Regions from separate parts of the Paenibacillus sp. S33 genome, predicted to be linked through region 2. Evidence: riboswitches for the same ligand, from Rfam matches in the RefSeq annotation. Region 2 holds a riboswitch; each other region holds the start of a gene.
The links. A riboswitch is a leader RNA that binds a small molecule or an ion and turns the genes downstream of it on or off. The one in region 2 is predicted to bind cobalamin.
Positions count from the first base shown of each region.

Region 1: it holds a riboswitch for cobalamin, as region 2 does, so the genes downstream of both, metE (5-methyltetrahydropteroyltriglutamate--homocysteine S-methyltransferase) here and ACWGXJ_RS24395 (ABC transporter substrate-binding protein) in region 2, are expected to answer to the same signal.
Region 3: it holds a riboswitch for cobalamin, as region 2 does, so the genes downstream of both, ACWGXJ_RS07070 (ABC transporter substrate-binding protein) here and ACWGXJ_RS24395 (ABC transporter substrate-binding protein) in region 2, are expected to answer to the same signal.

Region 1 is NZ_JBSIEZ010000001.1:5,166,145-5,172,853, reverse strand. Features, by position in the region: gene ACWGXJ_RS23500 (DUF4097 family beta strand repeat-containing protein) at 1-573, opposite strand, end outside; gene ACWGXJ_RS23495 (DUF1700 domain-containing protein) at 578-1,129, opposite strand; gene ACWGXJ_RS23490 (PadR family transcriptional regulator) at 1,122-1,451, opposite strand; gene ACWGXJ_RS23485 (DUF6985 domain-containing protein) at 1,833-2,366, shown strand; gene metE (5-methyltetrahydropteroyltriglutamate--homocysteine S-methyltransferase) at 2,455-4,773, opposite strand; cobalamin riboswitch at 4,935-5,130, opposite strand; gene nrdG (anaerobic ribonucleoside-triphosphate reductase activating protein) at 5,315-5,812, opposite strand; gene ACWGXJ_RS23470 (anaerobic ribonucleoside triphosphate reductase) at 5,809-6,709, opposite strand, start outside.
Region 2 is NZ_JBSIEZ010000001.1:5,371,337-5,378,045, reverse strand. Features, by position in the region: gene ACWGXJ_RS24400 (nucleobase:cation symporter-2 family protein) at 1-207, shown strand, start outside; cobalamin riboswitch at 961-1,164, shown strand; gene ACWGXJ_RS24395 (ABC transporter substrate-binding protein) at 1,382-2,962, shown strand; gene nikB (nickel ABC transporter permease) at 2,978-3,907, shown strand; gene ACWGXJ_RS24385 (ABC transporter permease) at 3,922-4,737, shown strand; gene ACWGXJ_RS24380 (ATP-binding cassette domain-containing protein) at 4,737-5,654, shown strand; gene ACWGXJ_RS24375 (ABC transporter ATP-binding protein) at 5,651-6,427, shown strand; gene nikA (nickel ABC transporter substrate-binding protein) at 6,570-6,709, shown strand, end outside.
Region 3 is NZ_JBSIEZ010000001.1:1,508,788-1,515,496, forward strand. Features, by position in the region: gene cbiB (adenosylcobinamide-phosphate synthase CbiB) at 1-598, shown strand, start outside; gene ACWGXJ_RS07065 (histidine phosphatase family protein) at 643-1,401, shown strand; cobalamin riboswitch at 1,524-1,717, shown strand; gene ACWGXJ_RS07070 (ABC transporter substrate-binding protein) at 1,926-2,933, shown strand; gene ACWGXJ_RS07075 (FecCD family ABC transporter permease) at 2,930-3,976, shown strand; gene ACWGXJ_RS07080 (ABC transporter ATP-binding protein) at 3,973-4,806, shown strand; gene cobT (nicotinate-nucleotide--dimethylbenzimidazole phosphoribosyltransferase) at 4,849-5,919, shown strand; gene cobU (bifunctional adenosylcobinamide kinase/adenosylcobinamide-phosphate guanylyltransferase) at 5,916-6,476, shown strand; gene cobS (adenosylcobinamide-GDP ribazoletransferase) at 6,473-6,709, shown strand, end outside.

The DNA.
Region 1 (6,709 bases), 210 kb from region 2:
CTCCATATCTGCTGCAAGCTGACTGGCTGTAAAATTGCCGGATGTTAAATTTGCGATCAGGTGGGTACTTTGGAGGTTTGTAATCTCGGCAGTGCCTGAAGTAGCGGTGATGGAAGTATTCTGCACGGAGGCATCTTGAAGTTTTACATTCCCTGAATGTGCATCTACCTGTAGGTCAGTTAGTGTTTCGCCGGAGGGCATCTCTACGGTAATCGTTTGATCCAAATCAGGGGTGATCGAAAGAAATGACAAGGAAGCGGCCGGCTCCGATTGAATCGTAAGCTTACCGTTCTCAATTCGGGCATTATGAATTTGGTCGGCTACCTTTGTCTGAACTTCTCCACTAATGCGTATCGTACCTTGGTCGCCAGAGCCGGGAGTAAACAAAATAGAGACATCATCAGAACTGTCCACTTTCAGCTTCTGTAGCTGACCACGTGTGAACGTCCATTTTTTGTTAATCGCAGTTGTTTCCTTCATGACTTGTTGACTCCATGGGGCACCGTAAGCCACCATTCCGGCTACACCGATCACAATGCACAGACCTGCTGCAATAAACCACTTTTTATTCATGTTGTTAGTAAGCTCCCCTCAGGGTAGTCTGATTCCATTTCCAGTATCGTACTGTGCCTTTGACCATAAGGAGTAAGAGATAACGTACTCCAGGCAGCAGCAATAGACCTATACCCGTCATCGTGATAGAGAAAAAGAATTTGGCCGGGTAAAAGGTGCTGTTCAGCGCATAATCAGTAACGGCGAGAAGGGGGGCTGCAATGAAGCTGACCGCTACCACGGTCAATGAAACCCATACTACCCATAGGGTAGCCATAATCGGGATGGAGATCAGCAAGTTGAGAAACAGCAGTCCTAAGAAAGTAAAAAGATTGCGTGCGAAGCTTCCCTGGCGAAGCGGAGGAGAAGCGTTCCAGGCTGCATTGGGATCATCCAACGCTTCTCGGGCAATATCCTCTGGGTTACCCAGCTCATTGGCAATCTCACTTTCGCTTTTTCCATTGACCAACCCGTAGTCAAAATGCTGGCTCAAATCACTAAGCAGCTCATTGCGTACCTCTGCAGGGAGAGGAGAAAGACGCTGCTCCACCTCTGTAAGAAACTGTTTTCTATTCATCGGAATTTCCTTCCTCCAGTAGGCTTGCGACATGATGGACAAAATCATTCCATTCCCGCGTAAGTATTTTTGTATAATGGCTTCCAGTATCAGTCAGCCGATAATATTTGCGGGGAGGTCCCTCGGTCGATTCCTGTAAATACGTTGTGCAGTATCCTTCTGATACCAGACGGCGAAGCAGTGGATATAGGGCTCCCTCAGCTACTTCAATATGACGGGAGACGGCTTGAGCCAACTCGTAGCCATAACGGTCTCTGCGTCCAATTAGAACTAGAACGCACAGTTCCAGTACCCCTTTTTTGAATTGGATGTTCACATTCACGAGCGGTGCTCCCTTCCTGGATGTTATCAATGATTCATAGGTGTCGTTCGGAATAAGGGGAAGAAACGTGTGTTTGTGCATAATTTGTCACGGGTACTAATTATAGAACAGTAGTCAGGTATAATTTAACATCATGTACTGATTAATGCAAGGTACTAAATTTTTAATAATAAAATATTTGTGCCGAAATGGGTATATTTTCTTTCTTGAAGGCTTTATTGAATAGCGAATGTTGTAGAAAAAAGTAGTTTCATTTGGAAATTCCTCGAAATATGGCTGGAAGCCCAAATAGGATGCCGCTTTAATTTCATTCATTAAAATGATAGATTGTAAAGTATTCAATAGGTTTAAAGATTACTTTTTATGAAGAGGTGGTAAAGGGTGGATTGGAAACACTGGTATATGGAACTGGAACAGGATGATGAGTCTTGGGATGTATCTGAGGAGATTGTTCTGCGTGGTGTAGTACATGTTAATTTTTGCGGGCAGCCCTCGGAAGTAGAAGTCGAATTTATCGTGGGAGCCGACTCCGAAGAACAGGCACAGACTATAGAAGAACCTACACAGTTGCAAAAAAAGACATGGGAGCAGTATATGGAATATTCGTCAACTATTCATCCTCAAGTGTTGGAGTCCATACACCATCATTATGCTGGCATAGTGGAAAAGTACCGGAATGCTTACAGTACATGGGGAGAGGACCCAGATGAATATGCGCCTTATGTGGAGCGGCCGGAACAATTGTTGGATCGAATACAGCTTATGTCTATACTGATTTCCGACTCATCGGCAAAGGATGAACTGTATTTGAATTTTAGTTGCTCCTGGGATCGAGAACATGGCTTAGGCGTACATATGAAGCAGATGAAAATGGAGCATATTCAAGGCGTATATACATTATATGATCTAGAATAAATCCCCCTTCCTGGCTTTTAGCAAAAAGGGCCGGAAAGGGGAATAGGATAAGGCGAAAATGATGGCGCGATTGGATACGATAAAAAAATTAGTTGGATACAGCCAATGCAGCCCGGGCTGCTTGAGCCGCTTGTACCATTTGTCGCAAGGCGGCGACAGATTCCTCTTTGGTACGGGTTTTCAGACCACAATCTGGATTAACCCAGAACAAATCTGATGGCAGTACGCGCAGGGCACGCTGGATCATGCTTAGCATTTCAGATACATCGGGGATGCGCGGGCTGTGGATATCGTACACGCCCAGACCGATGCCTTTGTCGTATACCTGATCTTCAAAGCTGACAATCAGTTCTCCGTGGCTTCGCGAGGTTTCAATAGATATAACGTCGGCATCCATATCGGAGATGGACTGAATCATATGCTGAAATTCGGAATAGCACATATGCGTATGGATTTGGGTCGCTGGCTCAACGGTGGCCGTGGTCACAAGGAAGGCTTGAACCGCCCAATCCAGATAGGCTTGCTGCTGTTCTTTTTTCAGCGGAAGCCCTTCACGAATTGCAGGCTCATCGACCTGAATCATGCCGATGCCCGCTTGTTCCAGTGCCTCTACCTCTGCCCGTAATGCCAGAGCCAACTGTAAAGCAACTTGACTGCGTGGAATATCATTACGTTCGAAAGACCAGTTCAAAATGGTCACAGGACCCGTAAGCATTCCCTTAACAGGCTTGGAAGTTAACGATTGGGCGAATGCCGTTTCTTCCACGGTCATGGGCTGATCGAAGGAAACGTCTCCGTATATAATCGGCGGTTTGACACAGCGGGAGCCGTAGGACTGCACCCATCCGTTTTGCGTAAAAGCAAAGCCGTTCAGCTTTTCGCCAAAAAATTCAACCATGTCGGTCCGCTCAAATTCCCCATGTACAAGCACGTCAATGCCAATGTCCTCTTGGATATCAATCCATTCCTTAATTTGCTGTTGGATGAACGTTCGATATTGCTCGGCAGACCATTCTCCTTTGCGATAGTGCAGGCGGGCCTTGCGGATCTCGGCGGTCTGCGGGAAGCTACCAATGGTCGTCGTAGGCAGTGGAGGCAACTTCAGCTTATTTTGCTGAATCTCACGACGCTCGGCGAAAGGAACGCTGCGTGACAGAGGCTCTTTGGCCAACAGGTCGGCCAGATCGGCAGTTGTCTGTACGCGTGCCGCTGAACTGTTGAAACGGGCTACCGCATCTGCACTTTGTCCAAGCTTGGTGAGTGCGGATGGATCGTGTTTGCCAAGTGCAGCTGTCAGGATGGCGATTTCCTCTAGCTTTTCATCAGCAAAGGCCAGCGCTTGCACCAGCTCCTTGTCCAGCTTGTGCTCTGCCTCCAGGCTGACTGGCACATGCAGCAGACTGCATGATGGCTGTACGATAAGCTGCTCGGCAGTGGTCTGTTCTGCTAACTGACCCAGCAGTGCAGCTACAGCGTTCAGGTCGCTGCGCCATATATTGCGTCCGTCAATGACACCAGCGCCCAGCGTTTTTCCTTTAGGAAAGCCATGCTGCAATATATGCTGAAGATTTTCGCCATCATCATACACAAAATCAAGACCCAGCCCCTGTACCGGAAGTGCGGACAGACGCTCATAATGATCTAGGCTGCCAAAGTAGGTTTGCAGCATTATATTTAAGGAGGGCGCAGCTTGGGTCAAAGCTTCATAGACTTCTTGAATAATGTCCAGATCCTCTACTGGGAATGAGGTGGTCAGGACAGGTTCATCGATTTGTACCCACTGAACACCTTCTGCTGCTAGCTCAGACAGGACACGGGTGTATAAAGGCAGGAAGGTTCTTATAATAGAGGCAAGCTCCTTACGATCATAGCCTTTGGAAAGGGTAACGAATGAATAAGGGCCGATGAGAACCGGTTTACCCTCAATGCCTAGTTCCTGTTTTGCTTCACGATAAGCCTGTAAGGGTTTATTTTCAGTGAATACCGGGACTGCATTTGCCAATTCGGGAACGATGTAGTGATAATTGGTATTCATCCATTTGGTCATTTCACTGGCGGTTGCTCCCTTCTGACCGCGAGCGATCCCGAAGTACACGGACAGAGGAATCGGACCTGCGGGACGATAGTTGAACCGTTCAGGTACTAGACCGAACATCACAGATGTATCCAGCATGTGATCGTAATAGGAGAAGTCTCCGACAGGAATGCGATCAATCCCCTTATCGCGCTGCTTGCTCAGATGCTCCAACCGTAATTTTTTCATTTCCGTCTGCAGTTCGCTTTCGTTAATGCTGCCGTTCCAGAAGCGTTCCAGTGCTTTCTTCCATTCCCGATTTTCGCCGATACGCGGATATCCCAGATTACTGCTAATTAAGCCGGACAATTCAGGCCATTCAATAATGGACATGTACTTTTCCTCCTAGCGGGTAGCTGTTTTATTTTTACGTACCAAAAAAGGCATTCTTCCCCCCAAAGTTAAAAATAAGTAGGGGAAAGAATGCCTCCGTGATTAAAAAATCAAAAATACGGCGACTGCTTTTAACACCTCCCTATCTTCCGTAGGTACTTGCGATGTTGTTAAAATAGGCAGGTCTCCTGACTTACGGATCATGACGCTCAGCATTCCTTCCCGGTCTGTGGACCAGTGGATATATGAACAGCTGAAAGTTCCCCGTTTACAGTGGCGGGACCGTGCCGGATTTGCACCGGCTTCCCTTTTAAGCCTGATCTGAATAGAACAGACACCTATCTCCAAGCTATGCGGTTAAGGTATGACGAATAATTATGCACTCGTATACTTGTTCACCATCATAAGTGAAACTTACAGGATGCGCAATAGAAACTCCAATGGAATCTGTTAGCTATATCTAATCTAAGACAAGCCTTACCCATGATGGGGGCTTGTCTTAGATTAGATATAGCATCTTGCTTGCTGGGTAAGCATCGCCTTATGTCAATGAAACGGTATAGCCTGCCTGAATACTGGCTTTCACATCTACCAGACGCTGGTTGCGACTGCCCCGGAAGGGAAGGGTCAGGTCCTTTTGCTGTTCTACAAAACGACCGTCCACAATCACATCGCACAAAAGCGCCAGTTCCTGTCGCTCCTGATCTGTGAGTAGATCTTCATAGACAAAGCCAGTGTAAGCCCACACGGTTCGGTCGGGACAGGCTTCGCGGAAGTCACGCACAAATTGCGAGCATTCTGCTGCTGAGAAAAACGGGTCTCCCCCGCAGAGAGTCAGTCCATCCAACAACGGATTTTCCATGATGTCACGAATGACCTCCTGTTGTCGTTGGGGGGTGAATGGCTCGCCTGCACGGAAGCTCCATGACTCTGGATTAAAGCATCCAGGACAGGCATGACGGCAACCGCTAATGAACACAACGGTGCGCAGGCCGTATCCTTCGTTCAGAGATTCCGGAATGTAGCCACACAAATTCACTTATGTTTCACCCGGTCTCGAACTTCTGCCTGTTTTGCGGCATTAAAGCGAACGGTATAATCTCCTGTCAGATATCCGGTTACCCGACGTAAGCGCTGAAAGTGTGTGTGCTCCTCATCTGTGCCACATTGGGGGCAGCTTGTCCCGATAATCCCTTCATAACCACATTCCGTACAACGATCCACCGGATGGTTGATGGAGAAATAGCCGATGTTCTGATGCAGCGCATACTGAACAATTTTAAGAAACGCATCCGGGTTATTCCGCGCATTACCGTCCAGCTCAATGTATGAAATCGCACCAGCGTTGCATAGGTTATGGAACGGAGCTTCCAAGCTGATTTTACGAGCAGCCGGGAGCGTGTAATACACGGGAATATGAAAAGAATTGGTGTAATATTCTCGATCATTTACCTCAGGAATAATCCCGAAATCACGTTGATCCAGCAATGTGAACTTGCCCGACAGACCTTCGGCAGGCGTAGCGAACAATGTAATATTTAAATTGTGATATTCACTCATTCGATCGCAATACACGCGCATGGAAGTGATGATTCGCTGTGCCTCGCGGTATACAAAATCATCCTCCCCGTGGTGTTTCCCGTATAGTGCCTTCATGCACTCAGCCAGCCCGATGAACCCGATCGAAAGCGTACCGTGTTTTAGTACGCCTCCCACCTTATCATCTGGTGCCAGTTGTTCTCCACCTTCCCATACCCCTTCGCGCATCATAAAGTCCGAGGCTTTGGCCGGTTGGCTGGTCTGGATTTGATAGCGATGAATTAGGCCATCTACCGCAATGCGCATAACTTCTTCTAGTCTCGCATCAAAGCGATCACGGTCAGGTGTCAGGCGTTTGCCTGTGCAAATACCATATTCAATGCCAAGCCGCACCAGA
Region 2 (6,709 bases):
ATCGCAGCATGCAGTATTGCCGTGGGCCTAGGCTCTGCCGTTCTGCCACAAATGTTCGACCAGCTGCCGAGCTTTGCCAAAATGCTGTTGCAAAATGGTATCGTTTCGGGTTCGATTACAGCGATTGTCTTGAACATTGTTTTGACGAGAAAACAAGGGGAATCGGTCAAAAGCGTGACGGTTTCGGAGGTTCCACAGAAGGTTTGATGATTAGGAATAAATAAAGATAGCCGGAGAGAGGACGTATGCCTCTTTTCCGGCTTTTTGGCATGGAGTTATCCAGATAGTAGATCCCCTTGCCGTCTGGGGACATATAGATAAAGCTGCGGGATGAAATGGGTAGCTCTAATTTGGTGCATTTTCCAGTTTATGCGCTAGAAGAACTTGCTAGAGTGGTAGGAAGGGGCATGGTATAATCTAAATTATGGATTTTGAATAGTGGTGGATGTTTTCGGACCACGGTGCAGCTTCCCGAAAGGGGGTGAAGCCGATGGTCAACCTTGTGTCGTGCTACGATGTGTTGCGTTGGATGGTTGCGTTACTAAGCCTGGTGTTTAGTATTCGTAAACTTTATCGCTGGCTACGTCGGAAATTTCGGAACAAGCGAAAACCCACCGCGTAATTAGGTTAGGCGCCTAACGGTGGGTTTCGTTTGCATTAACATTTAGTTGTGCAGCGCGCCGTGGTGGTGATCCACAGCCTTTCAAGTCCTAAGAGTCTTTGCCGTTGGCGCGGCGAAGGCTCTTTTTAGTATACGGACACGGTGGTTTACTCTATACCTAATTTTAACACTTCAATTGCGTGCACGCAATTGAAGGTTATGTCTTGTTTCTACCTTATCGTTCAAATTTGAATTATTGTGCAGCATTTATTGACAAGCCTGTGACAACAAAATAAGATCGTAATGGAAAGAAATAAAGGAAGAAAACAGGTGTGAGCCGGACGACTCTATGTACGGGGTTTTGTTGAGACCATGTGGATAGTTGTTGAGCGTGTTCACTTAAAAGGGAAGTTCGGTTAATTCCGACACGGGCCCGCCACTGTATACAGGCATCAGCAGGATACTGCTGGAGCTTTCAGAACAGCCACTGGAACTGTGAAGAACCGGGAAGGCCTGAAAGATACGCCTGGAGTCAGGAGACCTGCCTGTTTTGACATCACTGTCAGACCCACGGGATGCTGGGGAGGTGGTTAGGCGTGCTGCATACGGAATGTTTGAAACCGATCTGACCCCTTCTATGTTTTTGGAGTTGGCTTCGAGGTGTGTTTTGACATTTTATAATGAAAGCATTTCTGACTGCTGATCAAGTGGTCTGGAATGCTTTTTTCGCGTTTTGCGTTAGGTTTATATGATTTTACAAGATAGAGGGGGATTCATCGAATGATTAGCAATCGTAGCAGGCGCTCATGGTTGATATGTACAGGGGTGATGCTGTTACTGGCAGTTATGGCTCTTTCGGGATGTACTAGCAATAAGACGTCGAATAGCTCCGGCAAAGATGAGAACGCGTCAGTACAACAAACAGCGACAGGTAAAAAGCTGGTAATGGCGTATACATGGAAACCGTCAGGTGTTGACCCGCACGGAGATAATAGCTGGGATGTGATGCGATCCGGTGCAGGTGAGACACTGGTACGTTTGAATGAAAAGCTGGAGCCTGTGGCTTGGCTGGCAAAGGAGTGGAAGCAGGATAGTCCTACAGTTTGGACGTTCAGCTTGCAGGATAAAGTCACTTTTCATAATGGAAAGAGTATGGATGCAGCAAGTGTAAAAGAATCTTTGCTACGCTCTATCGAGAAAAGCCATCTGGCGAAGGATTTACTGAATGTGAAGTCCATTGATGTAAGCGGCCCGCTGGCCTTAAAGATCACGACAAACCGGCCGAATGCGGCGTTGGTGTCCAATCTAGCTGATCCATCGACGACTGTACTGGATGTGGCATCGATGAAAGATGAGCAGAGTTACCCAGCGATGACAGGCGCCTTTAAAATTAAAGCGTTCAACAAGGACCAATCCTTGGTCGTAGAGCGTTATGACGGATACTGGGGCGAGAAGGCCCGGTTGGCTGAGGCGACAATGAAGTTCATTACGGACGGGAATTCGCGCCTGATGGCGCTGCAATCCGGCGAGGTGGACGTAGCGACGGATATTCCGGTTGATAACGCAGAGGTACTGAAAAAGAACGACAAGCTACAAGTGCTGTCGGCTCCCTCCTTGCGCACCCATATGATCGTGTACAATATGGAATCCCCAGTATTCAAGGATGCGGCGAACCGTAAGGTGGTGGACAGCCTGATTCCACGCACATCGATTGTGAGCGCCGTCATGAGGGGCTTCGGTACGGAAGCAAGCAGTCCGTTCCCGAGCATTCTTCCCTTCGGTAAAGTTGAGCGTAAAGCGCTGGACGGAACGGCGGATCAGCTGTTAACGAAGGATGGCTGGCAGAAGGACGCCCAAGGGACATGGACTAAGCAAGGCAAGCCGTTCGAGGTTACGCTGCTGACTTTTCCTCAGCGTCCAGAGCTCTCTGTTATGGCTGAGGTCATCCAAAGCCAATTGCTGAAAGAGGGAATCCAGGTCAAGATTCGCAAGGTGGAAAATATCGACGAGGCGTTGACCAAAAACGATTGGGATTTTGCTATGTACAGTATGCTTACTGCTCATACAGGAGAGCCACAATATTTTATGGACATGTTTTATTCTTCGCAAAGCGAAGCCAATGTAAGCCGTTATAGTTCCAAACCGCTGGAGAGTATTCTTAACAGCTTGAAGCTGGCGAAGGATACAGCGCAGCGTAATGCTGTGACACTACAAGCGCTGGATATCATCAATACGGATTTGCCACAGTCCTTCATTGTGCATCCTGACAATGTGTTTGGTGTGAAAAAAGGGGTAGAGGGTTTTACACCCCATCCGATCGAGTATTACTACATTACAGCGCAATCCGATATTGCGGAATAACGAGCGGCGTATCCTATGATTCGTTTTATACTGGAACGTGTGGCGCAGCTGCTCATCATTGTATTCGTTGTATCCACGCTGACTTTTGTACTGATGCGGCTGGCTCCTGGAGACCCTGCTACCATTTTGCTCACCGCGCATAATGTCCCTGCCTCTGAGGAGGCGTTGACGACGCTACGGCAGGAACTAGGCTTAAACGAACCGTTTCATATTCAATATGTGAACTGGCTGCGGGATGTGTTCACAGGGCATTGGGGCACCTCGTATGTATCCAAGGAATCCGTGCTAGCCGAACTGTGGAACAGACTGCCTGCTACTGTGGAGCTAGCTGCTGCGGGCTTTGCCGTCATGACGGTGCTTACGCTGGGGTTGGGGCTGGCTGCCTCGCTAAAAATTAGCGGCCCATTGGATCGTCTGGGCAGGCTGTTCGCCCTGCTGGGATCGTCGATCCCCTCTTTTTGGCTTGGGTTTCTGTTGATCTATCTATTCTCCGTTCGCTTGGGCTGGCTCCCATCCATGGGAAGGGAGGATTGGACACATTTAGTGCTCCCAGCGCTGACTCTTGGCGCAGGTTTGGGAGCTGTGCAAGCCCGTGTACTACGCGCTCAAATACTGGAGCTGGGTGACCGGAATTTTGTGAAAGCAGCGAAGGCTCGAGGCTTTTCCCGTATGCATATCCTGTTTTTTGAGATATTTAAGCATGCGGTTCTGCCTATAATTACACTGCTAGGTACCAACCTATCATTTATGCTGGCAGGTAATGTCATCGTAGAGACCATTTTTTCATGGCCGGGGTTGGGCAAGTATTTTATAGATGCAATTACACAGCGAGATTATCCGGTGATTCAGGGATATGTTATTTTCGCCGTATTTTTAATTGTAGGAGTTCAGTGTTTGGTGGATGTGGTCCAGACGGCAATAGATCCGAGGCTGCGTTTGCGTTAAGGGGGAAGCTGAAAATGAAAAAGATACGGCTTTCCTTTCAAGGGAGCTTGCTGGCAGGAGGCGTACTGTTTGGTCTGATCGTGCTGCTTGGGTTATTGGCTCCATGGGTCGCTCCTCATGATCCTCTTCAAGTGGATCTTTTGAACCGTCTGGCACCACCCAGTCGGAAATATCCTTTCGGTACGGATCATCTGGGTCGGGATGTGCTGTCAAGGCTAATTTACGGGATTCGGATGAGCGTGCTAATCGCATGTGCAATTACTGTAGCTACGTTGTGCTTCAGTCTGCCTATAGGGTTGCTCATTGGTTATGTGCGCGGACGCGTGGATCAGCTGGTTATGCGTGGAATCGACGGCGTACTGGCTTTTCCTGATATTATTTTAACGGTGGCAATTGTGGGCATTTTGGGTCCAGGTTTTGTTAACATGACCCTTGCGATTATTGCGGTACGGTGGGCGGGCTATGTCCGGTATATCCGTAGTCTGGTTCAAAAAGCCTGTCAGGAGGACTACGTTCGATATGCCCGTTTATCCGGCAATTCACACGTACGTATACTGAGCCGTTATGTATTGCCACAAGCGTTGCCGCAGTTGTTGGTTTATGCGGTATGGGATATCGGACGCGTGGTGCTGATGATCGCTGGGCTGTCCTTTCTTGGACTGGGTGTACAGCCGCCCAAGCCAGAGTGGGGCGTGATGCTGCATGATGCAACCTCGTATTTTCAGGTGGCTCCGCATGTCATGATTTTCCCGGGCTTGGCGATTATGCTGTTCGTACTTGCCTGCCAGCTTTTGGGCGACCGCTTTTCGGAAAAGGGGGCGGCCAAATAGTGGAGGATCAAACAGCCCTTGGGTGCAAGGATGCGATAGAACAAGTGGCAGGGCGAAAACCGTTGTTACACGTGGAACATTTGGAAATCTGCCGCACAGGCGTAGGAGCAAGCGGAAGCGGGAGCAAACTACTGCTGCGTGATGTGAGCTTTTCCATATATTCAGGGGAGATTGTGGCCCTGACCGGACCGAGTGGATGCGGCAAGAGCCTGACCGCACACGCAATCGCAGGCATGCTGGAGCCAGGTATTAATGTTACGCAAGGGCGTATCTACTATAACGGGGAAGACATTCTTCCGTTCCAGGAACGGCGCTGGCAAAGGCTACGCCAAGAGGATATTGCCCTGCTCATTCAACAATCGCTGAGCGGGTTGAACCCGATCCGGACTGTCCGCGCCCAGCTGATGGATACGCTTAGACTGCACGGGCGGCATTGGATGCCGCACGACCAGATGAAGCCGGGGCACGCTGGTGCTGCCCCATCCCACAATGCACCGCAGCAAGTCCACCCATTGGGCGTGCTGCCACGGATACGGCAGATGCTGAGCCGTGCCTCGGAGATAGCCAGAGGAGGCGCTACTCCAGTGCGAGAGGCCTATTTGTGCTCTCTGCTCCGCAAGGTTGGATTTGCAAATCCTGAGCATATTTTGTCATCATATCCTTTTGAACTAAGCGGAGGCATGTGTCAAAGGGTGCTGCTGGCTGCAATGTTAAGCTCCGGTCCGAGCCTCTTTATTGCCGATGAGCCTACTACGGCGTTGGATGTTATCAACCGCGATAAGGTTCTGGCATTGTTGCAACAATTGAGAGAAGACTTTGATCTCACCATATTGTTGATTTCACATGATCGCCAGAGTATGAGTCGCATAGCAGATCGAGTGTTGGAGATGAGCCCGGAAGGAAGGATGCACAAGTGATGCTGGAATTGAAGAATGTGACCAAAGCATACCCTGTCCGCAAACGGAGAAAAGGCTGGTTCAGCACGCAAGATAGCGAGCAGGCCGTGAAGAAGGTGAGTCTGGAGCTACGACAGGGGGAATGTCTCGGACTGGTTGGAGAAAGTGGAAGTGGCAAAAGCACGCTGGCACAATGTATTCTAGGGCTGGAGTCGTTGACTTCAGGAGAGATTTGGCTGGATGACCAGCCCATTCACACCGGAAGGATGAAGGATATTCAGCTGTACAAGCGAATTCAGTTGGTCGCACAGGATTCGTCGTCCTCGCTCCATCCTCGCATGACCATACGAGATATTTTGGAGGAGCCGATCCACAATTATTTTCCCGGACGAAAAGCGCAAGCACTGGATATTTGCCAGTCTTTACTGGAATCTGTGGGGCTGGACACGGAATGTCTGGTAAAGTACCCAACACAACTAAGTGGCGGGCAAAAACAGCGGGTATGTATTGCCCGAGCGTTGGCGGTGGAGCCCGATATTATCTTGTTCGATGAATCGATCGCCAATCTGGATACGACAACGCAGTTTTCCGTGCTGGGCATGCTTAAGAGAATGCAGCAGGAACGTGAGTTGTCCTACCTATTCATCACTCACGATCTCCAATCTACTCGTCAGTTTTGTGACCGCGTTGCCGTTATGGTTCAGGGGGAGATCGTGGAAATATTTAAGGAATGGGATAAGGACTTGTTACAGCATGAGTACACACGTACTCTGTTTCAAACGTTGGCGAATTAAGCCATAAATTTAATATTCTACAAATTTAAAATAAATAAGAGGATGGCTTGTCGAATGTTGTTGACAAAATAGAACGTGGTACCTATTCTAAATATGATTATGATAATCATTATCACATATATAGAAAAGGGGAAATACATTGATGTCCGTTCGACACCGCAAGACTGCCACCCTTATGTTGGTGGCGCTCCTCTTATTATCCGTTGTTTTGGGCTGCGCGAAGCAGGAGAACACACCTGCATCCACCTCTACTGAGGGAGCTGCCAATGAAAAGTCGATCAC
Region 3 (6,709 bases), 3.9 Mb from region 2:
GGGCATGATTGTCGGGCGGGATACGCAACAGCTTGATGAGCCTGAGATTGTACGCGGTACGGTTGAAACGGTCGCTGAAAATATCGTGGACGCGATTATTTCGCCGCTTTTTTATGCCTTGATCGGGGGAGCACCCTTGGCGCTGGCTTATCGTGCTGTGAATACGCTAGATTCCATGGTTGGCTATAAAAATGAAAAGTATCTGCATTTAGGCTGGGCTTCAGCGCGTCTAGATGATGTGGCTAACTACATTCCAGCACGCCTGACAGCGGCAATGCTTGTCGTAGCGGCGTGGATGTACAAGCGAGATGCTGCAAGAAGCTGGCGCACAGTCAAGCGAGACGCTCGTCTGCACCCAAGCCCGAACAGTGGCTTCCCGGAATCAGCTGTTGCTGGAGCACTGGGGATTCGTCTTGGAGGCTATAATGTGTATCATGGCGTGCGCTCCTTTCGTGCATACATGGGCGATTGGATACGACCGCTAGAGTCGAAAGATATACGGCATACAATCCAGCTGATGTTCGCCGTGTCCAGTATGTTCGTAGGATTGTGTTTGTTAGGAGCCGCAGGTTGTTTTGCCTTGGGATGGGTGCAATGAGGGTGAGGAGTAACACACTGAATAATGATCGAGCAGGAAGTGACATGATCTTGAAACAAGATATAGCAGCAAAAAGGACGGTAGAATACGTACAAAGTCCGAACTCACAGGAGGATAAGGTGCCGTATGATACTAAAGAAGATCTGCATTGGGACATGGAACTCGTGTTAGTTCGTCACGGCACAACCTTATGGAATAAGGAACGTCGATATCTGGGACACTCCGACTTAGGTTTGCTACCGGGAGCAGAACAGGAATTAAAGCCTTTGCAAGAAGAATTGCAGGGGCAGTCCTTTGCTCGAATCTACTGCAGCGATTTAATGCGATGTCGCCAGACCTTGCAGATCATTGTGCCGGAATCAGAATTGACGTCTGGAGGTTCCCTATCTATTATGTCTCCTATGATGGAACCACGTCTGCGAGAGCTTCATTTTGGCGAGTGGGATGGAAAAACGTATGACATGCTCAAGGATGTGTCGTTGTATCGCGCTTGGATTGATGAGCCACAACGGATAACCCCTCCTGGAGGAGAGTCTTGGACAGATTTTGTGAATCGTTTGCGGAAATTTCTTGACTCTCTGTATGAATGGCGTGTTGCTATGGAAGTTCGACCCATGGATTTGACTGCTGGGCCGCTCTCTGTTTTGGTCGTTACGCATGGTGGCGTAATTCGTCAGTTAGCTTGTATGCTGATACCGGGCCATGATTTTTGGAGTCTGAATCCGAAGCCGGGAGAAGCATTTAGGATTCAATTGAGGCTGGCAGGACCGTACAATTACATAGCCGAAATGCTCCCTCATTAGGTTAGACACCAGTGGATAAAGAGGCTGTTTGGGTTGTAAGCCGCCTCATTTTAACCTATAATCATCAAGTAAAAGAACGGCTTGACTACCACTACATCAAATATCCAGCAGACGAGGTCGGCGCAGTGTGATGAAACTATGGTTTCCCTTGCCTGCGCTGTTAAAAGGGAAGTCGGTGTAAGTCCGGCGCGGTCCCGCCACTGTAAATGGAAACATGCCCGTTAGTCCTGCTTTATGTGCTACTAAGCATATGAAGAAATTTCAGGACATGCATCTTACCATAAGTCAGGATACCTGCCCGTCCGCCTGTCACCATAATCCTTCGAGGAAAGGATGACGTGTTCGCAGTGACTGTCCGTGCGGAAAGAAGCTGCCGCCTGCGCACGATCTGCGCTAACGTGACCCCTGTGTCCTGATATAAGGATGCGGGGTTTTTTTGATAGGAAAAGAAGGCTGGATTTAGAAGATATCTGATGATGCTCAAGTAACGCTCTTAACGATTTTTTTATGAAGGGGTGCAAATCATGGTAGGAAAAAAAATAAAGGTTTGGACAACAGGTCTATTGGTTCTGATATTGGCAGTTGTGCTGAGTGCATGTGGCGCTAATGGAAAAAATGCTGAAAATAAAGAGAATCAGACTTCTGCACAGCAGCCAGGAAAGACCGTAACCGCACAAGAGCCTCCGGGCAAAACAGTTTACCCACTCACAGTTAAGGATGCAACAGGACAGGAATTTACATTCAAAAAAGCGCCGGATAAAATCGTTTCCGTCTCCCCGGCAGAAACCGAGGCGCTGTTCGCCATCGGGCTGGATAAGGAAATAGTTGGCGTCTCCGACTACTCTGATTACCCGGAAGCAGCTACGAAAAAGCCTAAAGTAGGCGGTATTATGAAACCGAACGAAGAGGCGATCATTGCTGCTAACCCGGAAGTCGTTTTTGCAGGGATATCACTTAGTGAACAGGCTACGACCAAGCTGCGCGACATGGGAATTATGATTTTTAAAACGGAACCGAAGACAGTTGAAGATGTCATAGCTAACATCGAATTGTATGGGAAAATCACCGATCATCAGAAAGAAGCGAGAGCGGTGACTGACAAGATGAGAGCAGATGTAGCGGAAGTGAAAGAAGGAGTTAAAAATATCGGTAAAGGGCAGAAGCTGCGGGTATACGTCGAGTTTTCACCAGGCTGGACAGTTGGTAAAGGCGAGTTTATGGACGAGCTGATTACGTTGGCGGGCGGCGAAAATGTAGGTGCCACGCAGAAGGGGTGGTACCAAATTAGTGAAGAAAATATTATTGCTGCGAACCCTGACGTGATTTTGTACAGCAAAAGTGTCAAGGACGACAAAACTGGTCAAACGCTCGGCGAAATCATTAAAGCTCGCAGTGGATGGGATCAAATATCGGCTGTTCGCCACAACCGGGTGTTTGCCGTGGATGATAATTTGATCAGTCGTCCGGGTCCACGCGTAACGGAAGGTCTCAAGGAAGTGGCCAAGGGCGTGTATCCTGAAATTTTCAAATGAACCGTAAACTGATCGGCTTTGGAGGGACAGGTCTTGTTTTGCTGTTGCTGACGCTGCTGCTCTGTCTTGGCATCGGCTCGGCCAAGCTTCCGGTCAGCCAGATCACGGGCATTCTGGTTAACCACCTTCCGTGGTTAGGCGATACGTTTATACCGGATTGGAATACATCCTCAGAGCAGATTATTTTGAAGGTCAGATTGCCACGAGTGTTACTGGGAATGTTGGTAGGAGCAGCGCTGGCGCTGGCGGGAGCCGGATTTCAGGGTGTGCTGCGTAATCCTTTGGCTGATCCGTATACACTGGGGGTATCCTCGGGGGCTTCGGTAGGAGCGGCAGTACTGATCTATTGGGGCCTTCAATTTTCATTTGTTGGCATATGGACGCTGCCGCTAGTGGCATTTACGACCGGAATGCTGACGCTGTGGATGGTGCTGACGTTGGCACGGGAAGGTGGGAAAATTCCGACACAAAGTCTCATTTTGTCGGGTGTGGTGATGCAATCCTTTCTGGGAGCAGTTGTTTCCTTTCTGACAGCCATGTCGAAGGAGACGGTCAATGAAATATTGTACTGGACGATGGGAAGTCTTAGTCTGCGCGGTTGGTCATATACAGGAATCCTTTTACCTTATGTGGTCATAGGACTGGTATTTCTATGGAACCGGGCACGTGTGCTGAATATTTTGGCTTTGGGTGAACGTCAGGCGGCTCACATGGGAGTTCATGTAGATGCGACGAAGCTATCTGTTTTGATCATTTCCACGCTGCTGACAGCTGCCGCTGTCTCGGTATGTGGAGTGATTGGCTTTGTGGGACTTGTTGTACCGCATATCATTCGTCTGGTGACAGGTCCTGATTACCGGTTGATTGTTCCATTATCTGCGCTCGGTGGAGCTATTTTTATGGCTTGGGCAGATACGGCGGCTCGCACGTTGTTAGCCCCCACGGAAATTCCTCTGGGCGTGATGACGGCCTTTGTTGGGGCACCGTTCTTCGCATATCTCCTGTACCGGAACAAGAAGCTGCGCAGGGGGGAACTGCTGTGACAGAACAAAGTGAATCACAGAAGGTGCAAGATCGAGCATTAGAGGTAGCGGGTCTGACACGTGCCTATGGAGAGTTCCATGCGTTAAAGAATATAAGCTGGAGCGTCGACGAAGGAACTTGGTGGGGAATTATTGGTCCGAACGGCAGTGGAAAATCGACCTTGCTGCATCTGCTTTCGGGTGTAGATCAACCAACTTCGGGAAACGTTCATATCTATGGCAAAAAGGTCGGTAGCTACAGCAGAAAAGAGCTTTCCCGACTCATAGCCGTACTCCAACAGGAAGGGCTTCCTCCAGTGGGATACACCGTCAGGGAAGTCGTAGAAATGGGACGTTTTCCTCATCAGGACTGGTTAGGCAGGGAAAAGGGTGTTGATGTGGAGGCGATCACGGATCGCGTGCTGGAGCGATTGGGTCTTACCACGTTGGCGGACAGAGCATTGGACCGCTTGAGTGGGGGACAGCGACAGCGTGTAGCTTTGGCAAAAGTAATGGTGCAGGAGCCACGAATATTGCTGCTGGACGAGCCTACGACCTATCTGGACTTGCGCTATCAGCTTGAATTTATGGAACTGCTGGCAGATTGGCGCCAAGAAACGGGTGTGACGATCATTGCGGTCTTGCATGATCTTAACTTGACAGCCCAATTTTGCGAAGATTTGCTTGTACTCAAGGATGGAATGGTTGAAGGATTGGGAGCTTCATCGAAGTTATTAACCGAGGATCGGATTCGACGAGTATACGGTGTTGAGCCTGTGATGCTTCCGCATCCCGATAGCGGTGTGCCGCAGCTCTTGCTGCGCAGGAGCGCTTCGGACACAGCAGATTAAATAAACGATGAAACACACTTAAAAGAGCAGGGAGTGGAAGGTATGAACAACAAGCTGCGTCAGCTGATCGATAGCATTGCCCAGCCGGATGGGGTGGCGGCCTCGGCAGCTTCAGCCCATTTGGACCAATTAACGAAGCCACCGGGAAGTCTTGGAAAGTTGGAAAGTGTGGCCATTCAGCTAGCAGGAATTACAGGAGTGGACAAGCCTGAATTTGAGCGTAAAACGGTTATGGTTATGGCTGCGGATCACGGGGTGTGTGAAGAGGGAGTCAGTGCCTTTCCGGCTGAGGTTACACAGCAAATGCTGTATAACATGCTGTCAGGTGGCGCGGCAATTAATGTGCTGGCACGTCATGCGGGCGCAGATGTCAAGGTGGTAGATGTTGGCGTGAATGCGGATGTCGCTCACGCGAATCTGGTGGACCGTAAGGTACGCATGGGTACTTCGAATATAGCTAAAGGGCCAGCAATGCTGCGTACGGAAGCGGAACAGGCGGTTTTGGCCGGAGCTGAAGCCGTAGCAGAAGCGGTCAAAGGTGGCACACGGCTATTCGTTACCGGAGAGCTGGGCATCGGGAATACGACAGCCAGCGCTGCAGTCGTATGTGCTCTCACCGGACTGGAGCCGGAAGTTATCGTAGGCCGGGGAACGGGTGTAGATATGGCTGGGCTTACCCGTAAAATATCGGTTGTCTGCCGCGCATTGGACGTGAACCAGCCAGATGCAAATGATGCGCTCGACGTGCTCACTAAGGTCGGCGGTCTGGAGATTGCCGCCTTGGCAGGAGTCATCCTCGGCGCAGCCGCACATCGCTGTCCAGTTGTGCTGGACGGCTTTATTTCAGGCGCAGCTGCCCTCGCAGCGCGTGCACTTGCGCCTGCAAGCGCTGCGTACATGCTTGCTTCGCACGCCTCGGACGAGCGCGGGCACGCGGCGGTGCTTCGCCAGCTCAAGCTGGAGCCCATGCTTTATTTGGACATGCGGCTCGGGGAGGGCACAGGCGGTGCGCTTAGCTTGCACCTGATTGATGCGGCGTGCCGCATCATGCGCGAAATGGCGACCTTTGCCGATGCAGTCGTATCGGACGGTCAGGGAGCCGCGCAGCGATGAAAGCGCTCGTGACCGGCGGGGCACGCAGCGGGAAAAGCGACTTTGCCGAGCGATTATGCATGTCGCGCGCTTCGCGCGCCTGCTACATTGCAACGGCGCAAGCCTATGACATGGAGATGAAGGAGCGCATCGCCCTTCATCGGGTCCAGCGCGAGTCTGCCGGGTACGACTGGCAGACGCTGGAGGAAGCGCAGGCGTTACCGGAGCTGCTGCAGCAGCTTGGTGGCGATCAAGCGTCGCAGCCCGCGCCTATGGTGCTGGTCGACTGCCTGACCCTGTGGCTGTCGAACGTACTGCTGGCCGCAGGCGAGGACGGCGAAGCTGCGTCCAGAGCTGCCATTAATGAACTGGCGGCAGCTGTGGAGCAGTATCCAGGGCAGCTCGTCATCGTAACCAACGAGGTTGGTGACGGTATTGTGCCCGAATATCCGCTGGGTCGGCTGTATCGGGATTTGAGTGGGGTTATGAATCAGCGGATTGCCCGCCTTTGTGATGAAGTATTTTTGGTGACGGCTGGCATTCCCGTAGAACTCAAACAGTTGGAATATAAGCTATGAGCCGCGAACGTCAGGCTGTTGCGGCGGCTTTTCAATTTTTAACGCGTCTTCCGGTGAAGGCGGAAATAGATTTTTCCCCGGATTTGCTTAAACGCAGTGCAAGTTATTATCCGCTGGTGGGAGTGGTTATTGGCATCATTGTCTGGGGCTTTGCGGCGCTTACTTCTATGGTATTGCCGCCGTTGCCGTGTGCGATTCTTACGCTTGTTGTCTGGGTTTGGTTGACGGGCGGA